DNA from 2 places in the Pseudomonas palmensis genome. Region 2 is predicted to be linked to the other one. Evidence: riboswitches for the same ligand, from Rfam matches in the RefSeq annotation. Region 2 holds a riboswitch; the other holds the start of a gene.
The links. Region 2 has a riboswitch for thiamine pyrophosphate ahead of thiC (phosphomethylpyrimidine synthase ThiC). Riboswitches for the same ligand answer to the same signal wherever they lie in the genome.
Positions count from the first base shown of each region.

Region 1 (6,892 bases), 2.2 Mb from region 2:
TGCGTACTTGAGCGGCTGTGCAATCTGCTGGCTCATGTCCTGGGCACACGCCAGCGAGGCGTACAGCAGGGTGATGGCAAGGGTAAGGCTGGTCTTCATGGACGTCCTGACAAGGCAACGCCACCGCAATGGTCGCGGTGGCCCACACCTGCATCGGCACGGCTGGCGCTTCCTTTAACTCAGTACACGGCCCCCACCGGGTACACGAATGCATTCACGTCATAGAAGGGCGTGCGCTGGTAAAACCAGTGCAGGCGCGCACTCGGGCTGTCGGCGAACGCCTTGTCGTCCTTGAGGCGGGCTTCGAACTCGGCCTTGAGTGCCGGGCTCGCGGCCAGCATCTTGCGCGCCATCGGCTCCATCACGTATTCCTCTGGCTCCTCCGCCGCCACCAGGGTCGCGTTGAAGAAACCCCAGGCCCAGAACGAGTCGGGGCTTTGCGGGTGCAACAGATTGATCGCCAGCACGCCCAGCGGCTGGTCGACGTCGATCAGCACCGAACCCGCCGCAAAGGTCTGCATACGCTCCAGCGGGTTGGCCACGCCACTGACCAGCAGATGCCCTTCATAGCCCGGAATCTCGTTGGCTGCCGCACGGTCCGGCTCGAAGCCACCGGCCACCTTCACCTCATCCATGCGGTACAGCGTCACCGCCATCGCCGTGGGCTGCTCGAGGGTGCGCATGCGGATGCCATGCGCCTTGAGCCGCGCGATCACCTCGGCCCACTGCGCCGGCACCACGTACTGGCGTGGGCGCTTGACCACCAGGTCGGGCTCGGTGTTGCCAGTGACCGGCACCGTCAGCGGCTTGGGCACGTTGCTCCACACGATCGTCCTGGCACCGGTGATCGGCGACTGTTCGTAGCGGTAGTCGCCCACCTTGAAATCCACCTGCTCCTCCTTGCCCGGCTTCCAGGTCAGCACCACCTCGCGCTGGGCCGCGAGCCGGGCACGGTCACTGGCAATGGCCTGCTGCAGCGAAGCGGCCTGTTCGCCGATCACCTGGAACATCGTCTTGAGCATCACGTAGTTGCCCAGCACCTGGGTCTGGTACGGGTGCAGTGCATGCTGCTCGATCAGAATCGACGGCACGTTGCGGATATCGCCGTACTGGTTGGAGAAGCGCGCCAGGTCGGTGCGGTACGGGTAGTAGCCCTGGGTCGGGTCCTGGTTGTCGTTCATGCTGATGCACTCGTGCACCACATGCCCCTCGCCCTCCAGCGCCTGGTACACCGGCGCACGCATCACCGTGTCCATCCACGCGCTGCTGGCCGGCGACCAGCCATTGCCGTTATGGCAATACGAGCTGTCGTAGGGGTACATCGCGCCATCGGTGGAGTGGGTGTCGGCGAAGAAGCTCAGCTCGTAGGTGTTGAACACCCAGGCCACGTTGCGGATCTCGGCGCTGTCGAGCTTGGTGAAATCGCGGTTCAGGTTGAGGTTGCGCCCGTTCACGCGCCAGCCACTCTGGCGGGGGCCGTTCTGGTTGATTCGGCCATAGGCGCTGCGGCGGATATCGCCGTCCACGTTGACACTGGGGATGAACAGGATGTTGACCTTCTGCAGCAGGCCGGCCAGCGGCTTGCTGCCGGTGGTCATGTCGCGCAGCAGCATGAACATCGCGTCCTTGCCGTTGGACTCGCCGGGGTGGATACCGGCCTCGATAAAGAGCGTCGGCTTGCCGGAACGCTTGAGCGCGGCGGGTGACTTGTCGGCCTCCAGCGAGGCCACCACCAGCAGCATCGGGTGGCCCTCGGCGCTTTTCTCCGGCAGCTCGCTGAGCACGATGGCGCCATTGGCGGCGGATACCAGTTGCTGAAGGTAATCGCGGGTTTGCGCGTAGGTGCTGGTGTCGGCAAAGCCGGTGGCTTCGGCGACGGTGATCAGGGGGTTGCCGGCGGGCGCGATATAGCGGGTGCTGGTGAGGGTCTGCTCGAACATTGCCGGCAGAATGCGTTGCTTGGCGGCCTCGGGGTAGTCGCTGTCATCGATATAGGCCGGGGCGCCGGGCAAGGCCGCAAGGGCGGGCAGGCTGCCGAGCAGCAGCAAGGTGGCCAGCAGGGGCTGCGGGTGCAGGTAGTTCATGATGGGTCCTTATCATGCGTAAGCAGGCAACCTTAGCTGATAAGGGGCAATGTCACCGCGATGGGATGCCGGCGAAGCGCCGCGCGAGCGGCGCTCGGTGCCAGGAGCGCCGTTGCGCCACGCCGTTCTACCGCGCCGCCAACCCCATCTGCCAGAAATCCGCCTCCAGCCGCGACGCCTGGGCAAAGATCGCCACCAGCTCGGTGAAGCGCTGCTCGGTCATGCTGCGCGCCGCCAGCTCGTCCAGGTGCAGGCGCGCTGCAGCAGCCACGCCCTGATACCCCTCCCCGGCATACTCGCCAATCCACTCGCGGTACGGATGATCACCCAGCGCCGCCACCCCGTCGGGGCTCAGCGCCCGGCCGATCTCGGCGTAGCCGATCACACAGGGCGACAGCGCCACATGCAGGTCCAGCAAGTCGCCCGCCGCGCCGCAATCGAGCACGAAGCGCGTATAGGCCACGGTGGCCTGGTGCTCCGGCGCGGCCTCGATGTCAGCCTTGGACAAGCCCCAGCGCGCGCACAGGCGTACATGCAGGTCGGTCTCGTCCAGAATCGCCGCAAGCCCCGCCTGGGCGGCACGGATGTCCGAAGGCCGGCGGCTCTTGTACGCGGCCAGCGCCCAGGCCCGCGCGAACTGGATCAGGAACAGGTAATCCTGCACCAGGTAGGTACGAAACGCCGTTTCGGGCAAGCTGCCCTGGCCCATCTGGCGCACGAAGCTGTGGTCCACGTAACTGGCCCACTCGGTCGGTGCAGCAGCTTTCAAACGGTCGAAAATATCCATCGTTCACTCCCCCTGTGGGTACACGGCATCGAAAAACTCAAGCTCCAGCGCCACGGCACGCAAGAAGAAATCGGTGCTCAGCGCCTCTTCCTGGGGGCCCACACGGTCGAGTTCGGCGCCCAGGAACGCGACGAAGTCGGCGAAGGCCGGGTTGTCGTGCAAGGTGATCCACTCGGCGTGCACGAAGTTTTCCGGCAGCGGCCTGGGCGCCTTGAGCGCCCAGTCCAGGTACAGGCCCTCGGCCACGTTGAGCACCGCCAGCACTGCCGCATAGGATCGGGTGGCCGCCGCCTGGCGCATGATCGCCTTGAAGCCGGCCGTGGGCTGTGTGTCGGCCGGCGCGGTGCGTTGCGCCTCGCTCACGCCCAGTGCCTCAAAGGCGCGCAGGAAATAGGTGTTTTCATCGCTGGCGATCATGCCGGCGAAACGCGCCAGGCGCAGGCGCGCATCGAAGGTGTCGGCGGTGGCAATGGCCGCGCCGAGCAGGGTCAGGAAGCTGTCGATGAAGCGATGGTCCTGCACCAGGTAACGCACCATCACCGGGTCCGGCAGGCTGCCGTCGCACAGCTGGGTGACGAAACGGTGGCCGACGGCGGCCGACCAGGTGGGTTCGCTTTGTTTGCGCAGGTGTTCGGTGAAACGTGGGGCAGTCATGTAGCGGCCTCGCAGTGAGACCGGCAAAGAAGGCAGGCGCTAGATCCCATCCCTTCGCCGGCATGATCCGGATCAGGTTCGAAGGGTCACCGCGCTGCAGATGCCAGCGGTTTCTCAGCCCGTTGCCGGGGCTCCCCTTGGTGCGCACACTGTATACAGCGATGTGGGCAATGTGCAATGCGCAGGCACCGCATCGATGCCATCGCGGGTCAAGCCCGCTCCCACAGGAGCTGGCGCCGTCCTTGTGGGAGCGGGCTTGACCCGCGATAGGCATTCACACCGAAACCGGTTTCAACATCCCCCGCTCGACAATGAACCCGATCACCGCCTGCAAACCCTGCCCCGTCTTCAGGTTGCTGAACGTCCACGGCCGCTCGGGCCGCATGCGCCGGGTGTCCTTTTCCATGACCTCCAGCGACGCACCCACATAGGGCGCCAGGTCGATCTTGTTGATCACCAGAAAATCCGACTTGGTGATCCCCGGCCCGCCCTTGCGCGGGATCTTCTCGCCCTCGGCCACGTCGATCACGTAGATCGTCAGGTCGGCCAGCTCCGGGCTGAAGGTGGCACTCAGGTTGTCACCGCCACTCTCGACGAAGATCACTTCCAGGTTGCCGAACTTGCGCGCCAGATCCTCCACCGCCGCCAGGTTCATCGAGGCATCTTCACGGATCGCGGTATGCGGGCAGCCGCCGGTCTCCACGCCGACGATGCGCTCGGGTTCGAGCGCGCCGGCTTCGGTAAGGATGCGCTGGTCTTCCTTGGTGTAGATGTCGTTGGTGACCACGGCGATCTGGTAGTCATCGCGCATGGCCTTGCACAGCGCTTCGAGCAGCGCGGTCTTGCCGGAACCGACCGGGCCGCCGACACCGACGCGCAAGGGTTGCTGGTAGCTTTGCATGGCAGTTTCCTCAGGATCGGAACAATCGGGTGTATTGGGTTTCATGGCGGGCAGAGGCAATCGCCAGCAACGGCAGGCCGCCGCCCAGGTGTTCATCAGGTACGTCCAGCGCCCACTCCAGTACCGCAGGCAGCTCCTCGCACAACTCGCGCAGCAGGGTCTGGGCTGCCTGCTGACCGAACGGCACCAGCTTGACCCCGGCCATCACCGCCCCTTCCAGCCAGGCAAAGCCATGCCCCAGGGCCAGCTCACGCAGCGGGATCTGCCAGTGCACGGCCAGCCAGGCCATGCCGCCCAGCTGGCTCAGCTCGACGCTGCTGCGCCAGGCCGGCGCCTGACACAGCTGCCAGCCATCGAGCAGGCGCGCCAGGGCCTTGCCACGCTGGCGTTCCTCCAGGCGCAGCTCGGCGGTTTCGCGGTTGGCCAGCAAAAAGCTGCTCCAGTGGGCGAACGCATCGGCATCTTGCGCGCGGCACGCGCTGTACAGCCGTTGCAGCAGCGGCCAGTCGAGGTGGCCGAGGGTGTCGTGCAACTGCTCGCGCTGCCAGGCGCCAAAGCCGTCGGCCCCCGTCACCCAGCCCGCCTCCACCGCCCACTCCAGCCCCTGGGAATAGGTGAAGCCCCCCACCGGCAGGTTGGCGCTGACCAGTTGCAGCAGGCGCAGCAACTGCAGGTTGGCGCTCATCAGCCGGCCAGCACCAGGGCGGCACCGGCCAGCAGGCCGCCGCCACAGGCCTTCTGCAGCCCAGGGTGACGGCGCAACAGGCGCCCGGCGCCATAGCCTGCCAGCAGCAACAGGCCGCTGACCGCGACAAAGCCTGCGCTGAACACCCAGAACGCGCCCGGGCTGGCTTCGACGCCGTGGGCCCAGCCGTGAAACAGCGCGAACACCGGCATGACCAGCGCCAGCAGCACCTGGCGGCTGGGCAGCAGCAGCGCCGCGGCGGCCACCAGCAGCGAGCCGATGATCATGCTCTCCATGCCGATCACGCCCCCGAACAGATGGCCCATCAGCGCGCCGCCGAACATCGCCGCCAGCGTGGCCAGCGGCAGCGCCAGGGTGCGCCCGGTCAGGGCGGCCAGCACCCCGGTGCCCAGCAGCATCAGCAGGTGGTCAAGCCCGGTGAGCGGGTGCAGCAACCCGTCCTGCAGGGGGTTGCTGTCGTGGCCGGGGTGGGCGAACGCAGGGACGGCGATCAGCAGCAAGGCAAACGCGAGGGTCTTTTTCATCGTGCAACTCCATGTCGAAATCAGTGGGCGTGGCCAGGCACGCGAACAAAGGGGTGATCGTTGTGGCTGTGGCTGTGCGGCGCGCTCTGGTAGGCGCCGGCCTCGGGCTCGAACGGCGCCTGCTCCACCGTCACCTCAAGGCCGAAGCCACGCACCATGTCGTCCAGCACATGGTCGTGCTGGTACCGCACGAAATCGCGCTCGATCTGCAACGGCACATGCCGATTGCCCAGGTGATAGGCGGCGCGGGCCAGCGCCAGCGGGTCGGCGCAGCGCACCGTCGAAACCTGCTCCGGCGCCGCCAGCACGCGAATCACCTCACGCCCCTGGGCGTCGGCCAGCAGCTCGCCGCCGCGAATCAGCTGGCCGCGTTCGAGCATCAGCCCGGCCTCGCGCCCGTCATCCAGGGTGATGCGCACGCGGCTCTTGATGCGCGTATCCAGGCTCAGGGTGGCAGTGGCGCCGATGTGTGCGGCCTGGTTCAGGCGTTGCGTCAACAGGATCATGCTCGCTCCTCAAAACAGAAAATAACGCTGCGCCATCGGCAGCACGCTGGCCGGTTCGCACACCAGCAGCTCGCCGTCGGCGCGTACCTCATAGGTTTGTGAATCCACTTCGATGGTGGGCATCAGCCCGTTGTGCAGCATGTCGGCCTTGCGCACCGTGCGACAGCCCCGGGCCACGCCGATCAGGCTGCGCAGGCGCAGTTCATGGTGAACGCCACGCTCCACCGCGGCCTGGGACAGGAACGTCATGCGCGTGGCGTTGCGCGCCTGGCCCAGGGCGCCGAACATCGGCCGGTAGTGCACCGGCTGCGGCGTGGGGATCGAGCCGTTGATGTCGCCCATCGGCGCCATCACGATCATCCCGCCCTTGAGCACCAGTGCGGGCTTGACCCCGAAGAACGCCGGCGACCACAGCACCAGGTCGGCCAGCTTGCCGGCCTCCAGCGAACCGACTTCATGGGCGATGCCATGGGTCAGCGCCGGGTTGATGGTGTACTTGGCGATGTAGCGCTTGACCCGGAAGTTGTCGCTGCGCGCGGTGTCAGGCGCCAACGGGCCGCGGCGCAGTTTCATCTGGTGCGCCACCTGCCAGGTGCGCAGCACCACCTCGCCCACCCGGCCCATGGCCTGGGAGTCTGACGAGGTCATCGAGAACGCGCCGATGTCGTGCAGGATGTCTTCGGCGGCAATCGTCTCGCGGCGGATGCGCGACTCGGCGAAGGCCACGTCC
Region 1 covers NZ_CP187958.1:5,349,067-5,355,958, forward strand. The annotation lists gene ACPRTJ_RS24665 (hypothetical protein) at 1-99, opposite strand, end outside; gene ACPRTJ_RS24670 (M14 family metallopeptidase) at 180-2,084, opposite strand; gene ACPRTJ_RS24675 (TenA family protein) at 2,212-2,871, opposite strand; gene ACPRTJ_RS24680 (TenA family protein) at 2,875-3,525, opposite strand; TPP riboswitch at 3,558-3,673, opposite strand; gene ureG (urease accessory protein UreG) at 3,800-4,426, opposite strand; gene ACPRTJ_RS24690 (urease accessory protein UreF) at 4,437-5,111, opposite strand; gene ACPRTJ_RS24695 (HupE/UreJ family protein) at 5,111-5,656, opposite strand; gene ureE (urease accessory protein UreE) at 5,677-6,162, opposite strand; gene ureC (urease subunit alpha) at 6,172-6,892, opposite strand, start outside.
Region 1: it holds a riboswitch for thiamine pyrophosphate, as region 2 does, so the genes downstream of both, ACPRTJ_RS24680 (TenA family protein) here and thiC (phosphomethylpyrimidine synthase ThiC) in region 2, are expected to answer to the same signal.

Region 2 (6,892 bases):
CCTACCGGAATGCTGCGCACCACCAGGGTCAGCATCCAGAACGCCACGATGTAGCCGCACACCATCAGAAGCAGGGGCAGCGGCGTACTCAGGCCCTTGACCGCCTTCATCGAGGCGGTGGCAATGACTTCGGCGCAGATGGCGATGGCCAGGTAGGTATAGGCGTTCATGGTAGTCCTCTGTTCTGGTCGCGCATTCTAGAGGATGGCGCAATGGGGTAAAGTCATTACCTATCTATTCTGGAGATAGGCTGGCATGCACGGTCAATGGAACCTCGAACAGCTGCGCACCTTCGTGCGGGTCGCCGAACTGCGCTCGTTCTCGGCGGTGGCGCGTGAGCAGCGCAAGGCCCAGTCGGCGGTCAGCAACGCCATCGCGTTGTTCGAGGCCGACCTTGGGGTCACGCTGTTCGAGCGTAGCAGCGGGCGTCAGCCGCGCCTGACCGATGCCGGCCAGGCGTTGCTCGAGGAGGCACGCGAGCTGCTGCGCCAGTGCGAGCGCCTGGACGGCCGGGCGCAGGCGCTGATGCGCGGGCAGGAGGCGCAACTGCGCCTGGCGCAGGATGAGGCCATGCCCTTCCAGCCGGTGCTCGACAGCCTCGACGAGCTGGCCGTGCAGTACCCGCTGCTGGAAATCCAGGTGGCCAGCGGGGCCCAGGGCGATGTGGCGCGCAAGCTGCTGGAGCGCCGTGCCGACCTGGGCCTGATGTTTCACCACGAGCACATGCCTGCAGCGCTGGAGCGCCAGGCGCTGGGCAGCGTGGAGATGGTCACCGTGTGCGCGGTGCATCACCCGCTGGCGCAACTGGCCAGCGTCAATCGCCAGCAGCTGGCGCAGCACCGTCAGTTGCTGATCACGCCCCAGCAGAGCGGCTACCCTGGCGGCGAACCGATCAGCCCGCAGATCTGGCGCGCCGACAGCTTCTACGTGATGGCCGAGATGCTCATGCGCGGGCTGGGCTGGGCCTGGCTGCCGCGCCATGTGGTGCAATACCCGGCCTACCAGCAGCAGATGGTGGAGCTTGCCAGCGAGTGGCGCCCGCCGGCGCTGGTGGTGGAGTTGGCGTGGCGCCGCGACGAGCCGCTGGGGCCGGCCGCGCGCTGGCTGGCCGAGCGCTTCGCAGTGCATTTGTGCGCCATTGGCTAGTACACTTCGGCGCCATGAACAGAACCCTATATACCCTGCTGTTTCACCTGGGCCTGCCGCTGGTCGCGCTGCGCCTGTACCTGCGCTCGCGCAAGGCGCCGGCCTATGCCCGGCGCATCGCCGAGCGCTTCGGCCTGAAGCTGCCGCCCCTGCAGCCGGGGGGCATCTGGGTGCATGCGGTGTCGGTGGGCGAGAGCATCGCCGCCGCGCCGATGGTGCGTGCCCTGCTGCAACGTTATCCACAGTTGCCGATCACCATCACCTGCATGACGCCCACCGGTTCCGAGCGCATCCAGGCGCTGTTCGCAAACGAGCCACGCATCCAGCACTGCTACCTGCCGTACGACCTGCCGTGGGCGGCGGCGCGGTTTCTGGAGCGTGCACGCCCGCAACTGGCGGTGATCATGGAGACCGAGCTGTGGCCCAACCATATCCATCAGTGCGCCCGACGTGGCATACCGGTGGCGCTGGCCAATGCGCGGTTGTCGGCGCGTTCGGCCAGGGGCTATGCGCGTTTTGCCGGGTTGACCCGGCCGATGCTGGCCGAGATGAGTCTGATCGCGGTGCAGACCGAAACCGAGGCCGAGCGTTTTCGCCAGCTCGGTGCGCGGCCCGAGTGCGTGCAGGTGACCGGCTCGATCAAGTTCGACCTGACCATCGATGCGCAGCTGCCGGTGCGCGCCAGGGCGCTGCGTGAAGAGTGGCAGGCGCTGCAACGGCCGGTGTGGATTGCCGCAAGCACCCATGAGGGCGAGGACGAGGTGATCCTGGCAGCGCATCGGCAGTTGCTGGCGCACCATTCGGACGCGCTGCTGATGCTGGTACCGCGCCATCCGGAGCGCTTCAACGCGGTGCATGGGCTGTGCGCAGCGCAGTTTTCCACGGTGCGCCGCTCTGGCGGGGCGCCGGTGACGGCGGATTGCCAGGTATTGCTGGGCGATACCATGGGCGAGCTGCTGTTTCTGTATGCGCTGGCGGACATCGCGTTCGTCGGCGGCAGCCTGGTGCCCAACGGCGGGCACAATCTGCTGGAGCCGGCTGCACTGGCCAGGCCAGTGCTGAGTGGGCCGCATCTGTTCAACTTTCTCGAGATCGCGGCAATGCTGCGCGAGGCGGGGGCGTTGTGCGAAGTGGATGATGCCCAGGGGCTGGCGGCCGAGGTGCGGCGCCTGATCGAGCTACCCAGTGATGCACTGAAGATGGGCGAGGCAGGGGTCGGGGTGATGCGGGCCAATCAGGGGGCGTTGAAGCGCCTGCTGGATGGGCTGGGGAATCTGCTCAAGGCGTGAGGCCTGTTCGCCGGCAAGGTCGGCTCCTACACGGGGTGCGCAACACCTGTAGGAGCCGGCCTTGCCGGCGAAGCTGTTTCAGGGCCTTTCGAAATTGGCTTGCGCCGCCTTGGCCAGGTCCGGCGGCAGGAAGTCCTTGTCCGGGTTGTAGTCGGGCTTGAGGTAGCGACCCAGGTCATTCAGGTCTTGCGGGCTCAAGGTCCCGGCGGCCTGCTTCAGGCGCAGGTTGTCGAGGATGTAGTCATACCGGGTGTTGTTGTAGTCGCGCACCGAGGTGTACAGCTGGCGCTGTGCATCCAGCACGTCGACGATGTTGCGCGTACCCACCTGGTAACCGATTTCGGTCGCTTCCAGCGCACTCTGGTTGGAAATGATCGACTGCTTGCGCGCCTGCACCTGCTCCACGTCGGTGTTCACCGCGCGGTGCAGGTTGCGGGTGTTTTCCACCACCTGGCGACGCAGGCTCTCGCGCTGCTGTTCGCTCTGGCTCAGGCGCTGGTACGCCTCGCGCACCTGCGAGCTGGTCAGCCCGCCACTGTAGATCGGGATGTTCAGCTGCAGGCCGATGCTGGTCTGCTCCACGTCGCCGCGGTAGTTCTGGCCCGTCAGGTTGGGGTTGCTGAAGCCCAGGCTGTCGTTGTCACCCTTCTGGTAGCGCGCCACCGCGTCCACCGTCGGCGCGTGCCCGGCCTTGCGCTGGCGCAGGGTTTCCTCGGCCGCGTTGACCGCGTAGTTGGTGGCCTGCAGGTTCAGGTTCTGCTTTGCGGCGGTTTCTACCCAGGCCTTGGCGTCATTGGGCGTGGGTACCTGCACCGGCAGGGTGTGCACGATGCCCTGCACCGAGTTGTAGTCGCGGTTGGTCAGGGTCACCAGTGCCTCGAAGGCGTCGTCCACCTGGCGCTGCGCGACGATGCGGTTGGCGCGTGCGGTGTCGTAGCTGGCCTGGGACTGCAGCACGTCGGTCTTGTCCGACAGGCCTACATCGAAGCGCTCGTTGCTCTGGTCGAGCTGGCGCTTGAACGCGGCTTCTTCGGCCTTGGTCGAAGCCAGGGTGTCCTGGGCGCGCAGCACGGCGAAGTAGTTCTCGGCACTTTGCAGAATCAGGTTCTGTTCGGTGGCCGACAGCTCCAGCGCCGCCTGTTCGTTCACCGCTTCGGCTGCCTGCAACTGGAACCAGCGGTCGGCGCGGAAGATCGGCTGGGCCAGGGTGGCCTGCCAGGAGTTGCCGCTGCGGTTGGCGGTGATCGAGGGGTGATCGATCTTCGTACGGCTGTTCATCATCTCGGCGCCGGCCGAGAGGTTGGGCAGCAGGCCGGCACGGGCCTGGGGCACCACTTCCTTGCGGGCGCCGTAGTCGGCGCGGGCAGCGGCCAGGTCGGCGTTGTTGTTCACCGCTTCCTGATACACGCTGACCAGATCGGTGCGTACCGACAGGGGCGGTTCTGCTGCCCAGGCCATTCCGTTGGTAGCACACGACACGGCGAGGGCCAGTGAAAGTTTGCGCAGCATAGGGCAGTCCTTGAACGGTTGAGTATTTCTGAACCGATGAGTGTAGTTGCGCAGGCATTTTGCAACAATCCGCTATTTGCGCCTTTTATCATGCTTGTGCTTGGACTGTTGGCGTTTCGCGTCGCACCGGTCTATGCTGGGCGCGTTCTTGTCGGGGTGCCTTGCGTTGAGGCTGAGATCGGATAATTCCGGATCCCGTTGAACCTGATCAGGTTAGCGCCTGCGTAGGGAACAAGATTGCTCGTCTCCCGCGAGCCCTCTTGTGTCGGCTGCGGGATTGTCATTTCAGCTTTTTGGCTGGTGTGGCATCTTCCGTTTTCGGCACAGCACCAGCCCTGGTGCGCCCGTGCCTTTCAGGTTCACTCCGACTGCCAACCCGTCTGGAGAGCCTGTGATGAGCCAAAAACAAAAATACCCCGCGCACCTGAGTGAATCGGCCAAGGTCGACGAGCAGTCCGTGCAGCCGTTCACCCGTTCGCGCAAGATCTACGTGCAGGGCTCGCGCCCCGATATCCAGGTGCCGATGCGCGAAATCAGCCTGGACGACACCCCCACCGATTTCGGCGGCGAAGCCAACGCGCCGGTGCTGGTGTACGACACCTCCGGCCCCTACACCGATCCTACCGTGCAGATCGACGTGCGCAAGGGCCTGGGCGATGTGCGCTCGGCCTGGATCGACGCGCGCGGCGACACCGAGCGCCTGGCCGGGCTGTCCTCCAGTTTCGGCCAGATGCGCCTGAACGACGTGGAACTGACCAAGCTGCGCTTTGCCCACGTGCGCAACCCGCGCCGGGCCAAGGCCGGCGCCAACGTCAGCCAGATGCACTACGCGCGCCAGGGCATCATCACCGCCGAGATGGAGTACGTGGCCATCCGCGAGAACATGAAGCTGCAGGAGGCCCGCGCCGCCGGCCTGCTCGACCAGCAGCACGCCGGGCACAGCTTCGGCGCAAGCATCCCCAAGGAGATCACCGCCGAATTCGTGCGCGAGGAAGTCGCTCGCGGCCGCGCGATCATTCCGGCCAACATCAACCATGTGGAGCTGGAGCCGATGATCATCGGCCGCAATTTCCTGGTGAAGGTCAACGGCAACATCGGCAACAGCGCGCTGGGCTCCTCCATCGAGGAAGAAGTGGCCAAGCTGACCTGGGGCATCCGCTGGGGCTCGGACACGGTAATGGACCTGTCCACCGGCAAGCACATCCATGAAACCCGCGAGTGGATCATCCGCAACTCGCCGGTGCCGATCGGTACGGTGCCGATCTACCAGGCACTGGAGAAGGTCAACGGCGTGGCCGAGGACCTGACCTGGGAGCTGTTTCGCGACACCCTGATCGAACAGGCCGAGCAGGGCGTGGACTACTTCACCATCCATGCCGGCGTGCTGCTGCGCTACGTGCCGCTGACCGCCAAGCGCGTGACCGGCATCGTCAGCCGCGGCGGCTCGATCATGGCCAAGTGGTGCCTGGCGCATCACAAGGAAAACTTCCTCTACACCCATTTCGACGAAATCTGCGAAATCATGAAGGCCTACGACGTCAGCTTCTCGCTGGGCGACGGCCTGCGTCCGGGCTCGATCGCCGACGCCAACGACGCGGCGCAGTTCGGCGAGCTGGAGACCCTGGGCGAGCTGACCAAGATCGCCTGGAAGCATGACGTGCAGTGCATGATCGAAGGCCCCGGCCACGTGCCGATGCAGTTGATCAAGGAGAACATGGACAAGCAGCTCGAGTGCTGCGACGAGGCGCCGTTCTACACCCTGGGCCCGCTGACCACCGACATCGCGCCGGGGTACGACCACATCACCTCGGGCATCGGTGCGGCGATGATCGGCTGGTTCGGTTGCGCGATGCTTTGCTACGTGACGCCCAAGGAGCACCTGGGGCTGCCGAACAAGGACGACGTCAAGACCGGCATCATCACCTACAAGATCGCCGCGCACGCGGCGGACCTGGCCAAGGGGCACCCGGGCGCGCAGATCCGCGACAACGCCTTGAGCAAGGCGCGGTTCGAGTTCCGCTGGGAAGACCAGTTCAACCTGGGCCTGGACCCGGACACCGCACGCTCGTTCCACGACGAGACCCTGCCCAAGGATTCGGCCAAGGTCGCGCACTTCTGCTCGATGTGCGGGCCGAAGTTCTGCTCGATGAAGATCACCCAGGAAGTGCGTGAATACGCCGCCAACCAGCCGGTCGAGGTGGCGGTAGAAGAGGGCATGCGCGAGCAGGCCGAGCGGTTCCGCCAGGAAGGCAGCCAGTTGTACCAGAAGGTCTGAAAGCATCGCGGGTCAAGCCCGCTCCCACAGGTATGCCGCTGCCCTAGAGATCAGCGATACCCCGTGGGAGCGGGCTTGACCCGCGAAAGGGCCTTCCATCCAACCCACATTTCCTGCCGAGTCTTCATCGTGAGCACACCCAGCCACTACTCCCCCGATTCCCCCATTCCCGACAGCCAGCGCGTCTTCGGCGCGCGGGACCTGTTCTCCCTGTGGTTCTCCCTCGGCATCGGCCTGATGGTGCTGCAGACCGGCGCCTTGCTCGGCCCCGGCCTGGGCCTGTCCGGAGCGCTGCTGGCCATCACCCTCGGCACGCTGGTCGGCGTTCTGCTGCTGGCCGCCGCCGGCGTCATCGGCAGCGACACCGGCCTGTCGGCCATGGGCACCCTGCGCCTGAGCCTGGGCCGCCACGGCGTGGCGCTGCCGGCCATTCTCAACCTGCTGCAACTGGTTGGCTGGGGCGCGTTCGAAATCATCGTGATGCGCGACGCCGCCAGCCTGCTGGGTGCGCGGGCCTTCGGCGCCGACAGCCTGTGGGTCAGCCCGCTGCTGTGGGCACTGTGCTTCGGCGCCCTGGCCACCGCGCTGGCGGTGGCCGGCCCGCTGACCTTCGTGCGCCGCATTTTGCGCAAATGGGGCATCTGGCTGCTGCTGGGCGCCTGCCTGTGGCTGA
Region 2 covers NZ_CP187958.1:1,733,699-1,740,590, reverse strand. The annotation lists gene ACPRTJ_RS07925 (DMT family transporter) at 1-170, opposite strand, end outside; gene ACPRTJ_RS07920 (LysR family transcriptional regulator) at 256-1,146, shown strand; gene waaA (lipid IV(A) 3-deoxy-D-manno-octulosonic acid transferase) at 1,161-2,435, shown strand; gene ACPRTJ_RS07910 (TolC family outer membrane protein) at 2,514-3,944, opposite strand; TPP riboswitch at 4,087-4,192, shown strand; gene thiC (phosphomethylpyrimidine synthase ThiC) at 4,339-6,219, shown strand; gene cytX (putative hydroxymethylpyrimidine transporter CytX) at 6,349-6,892, shown strand, end outside.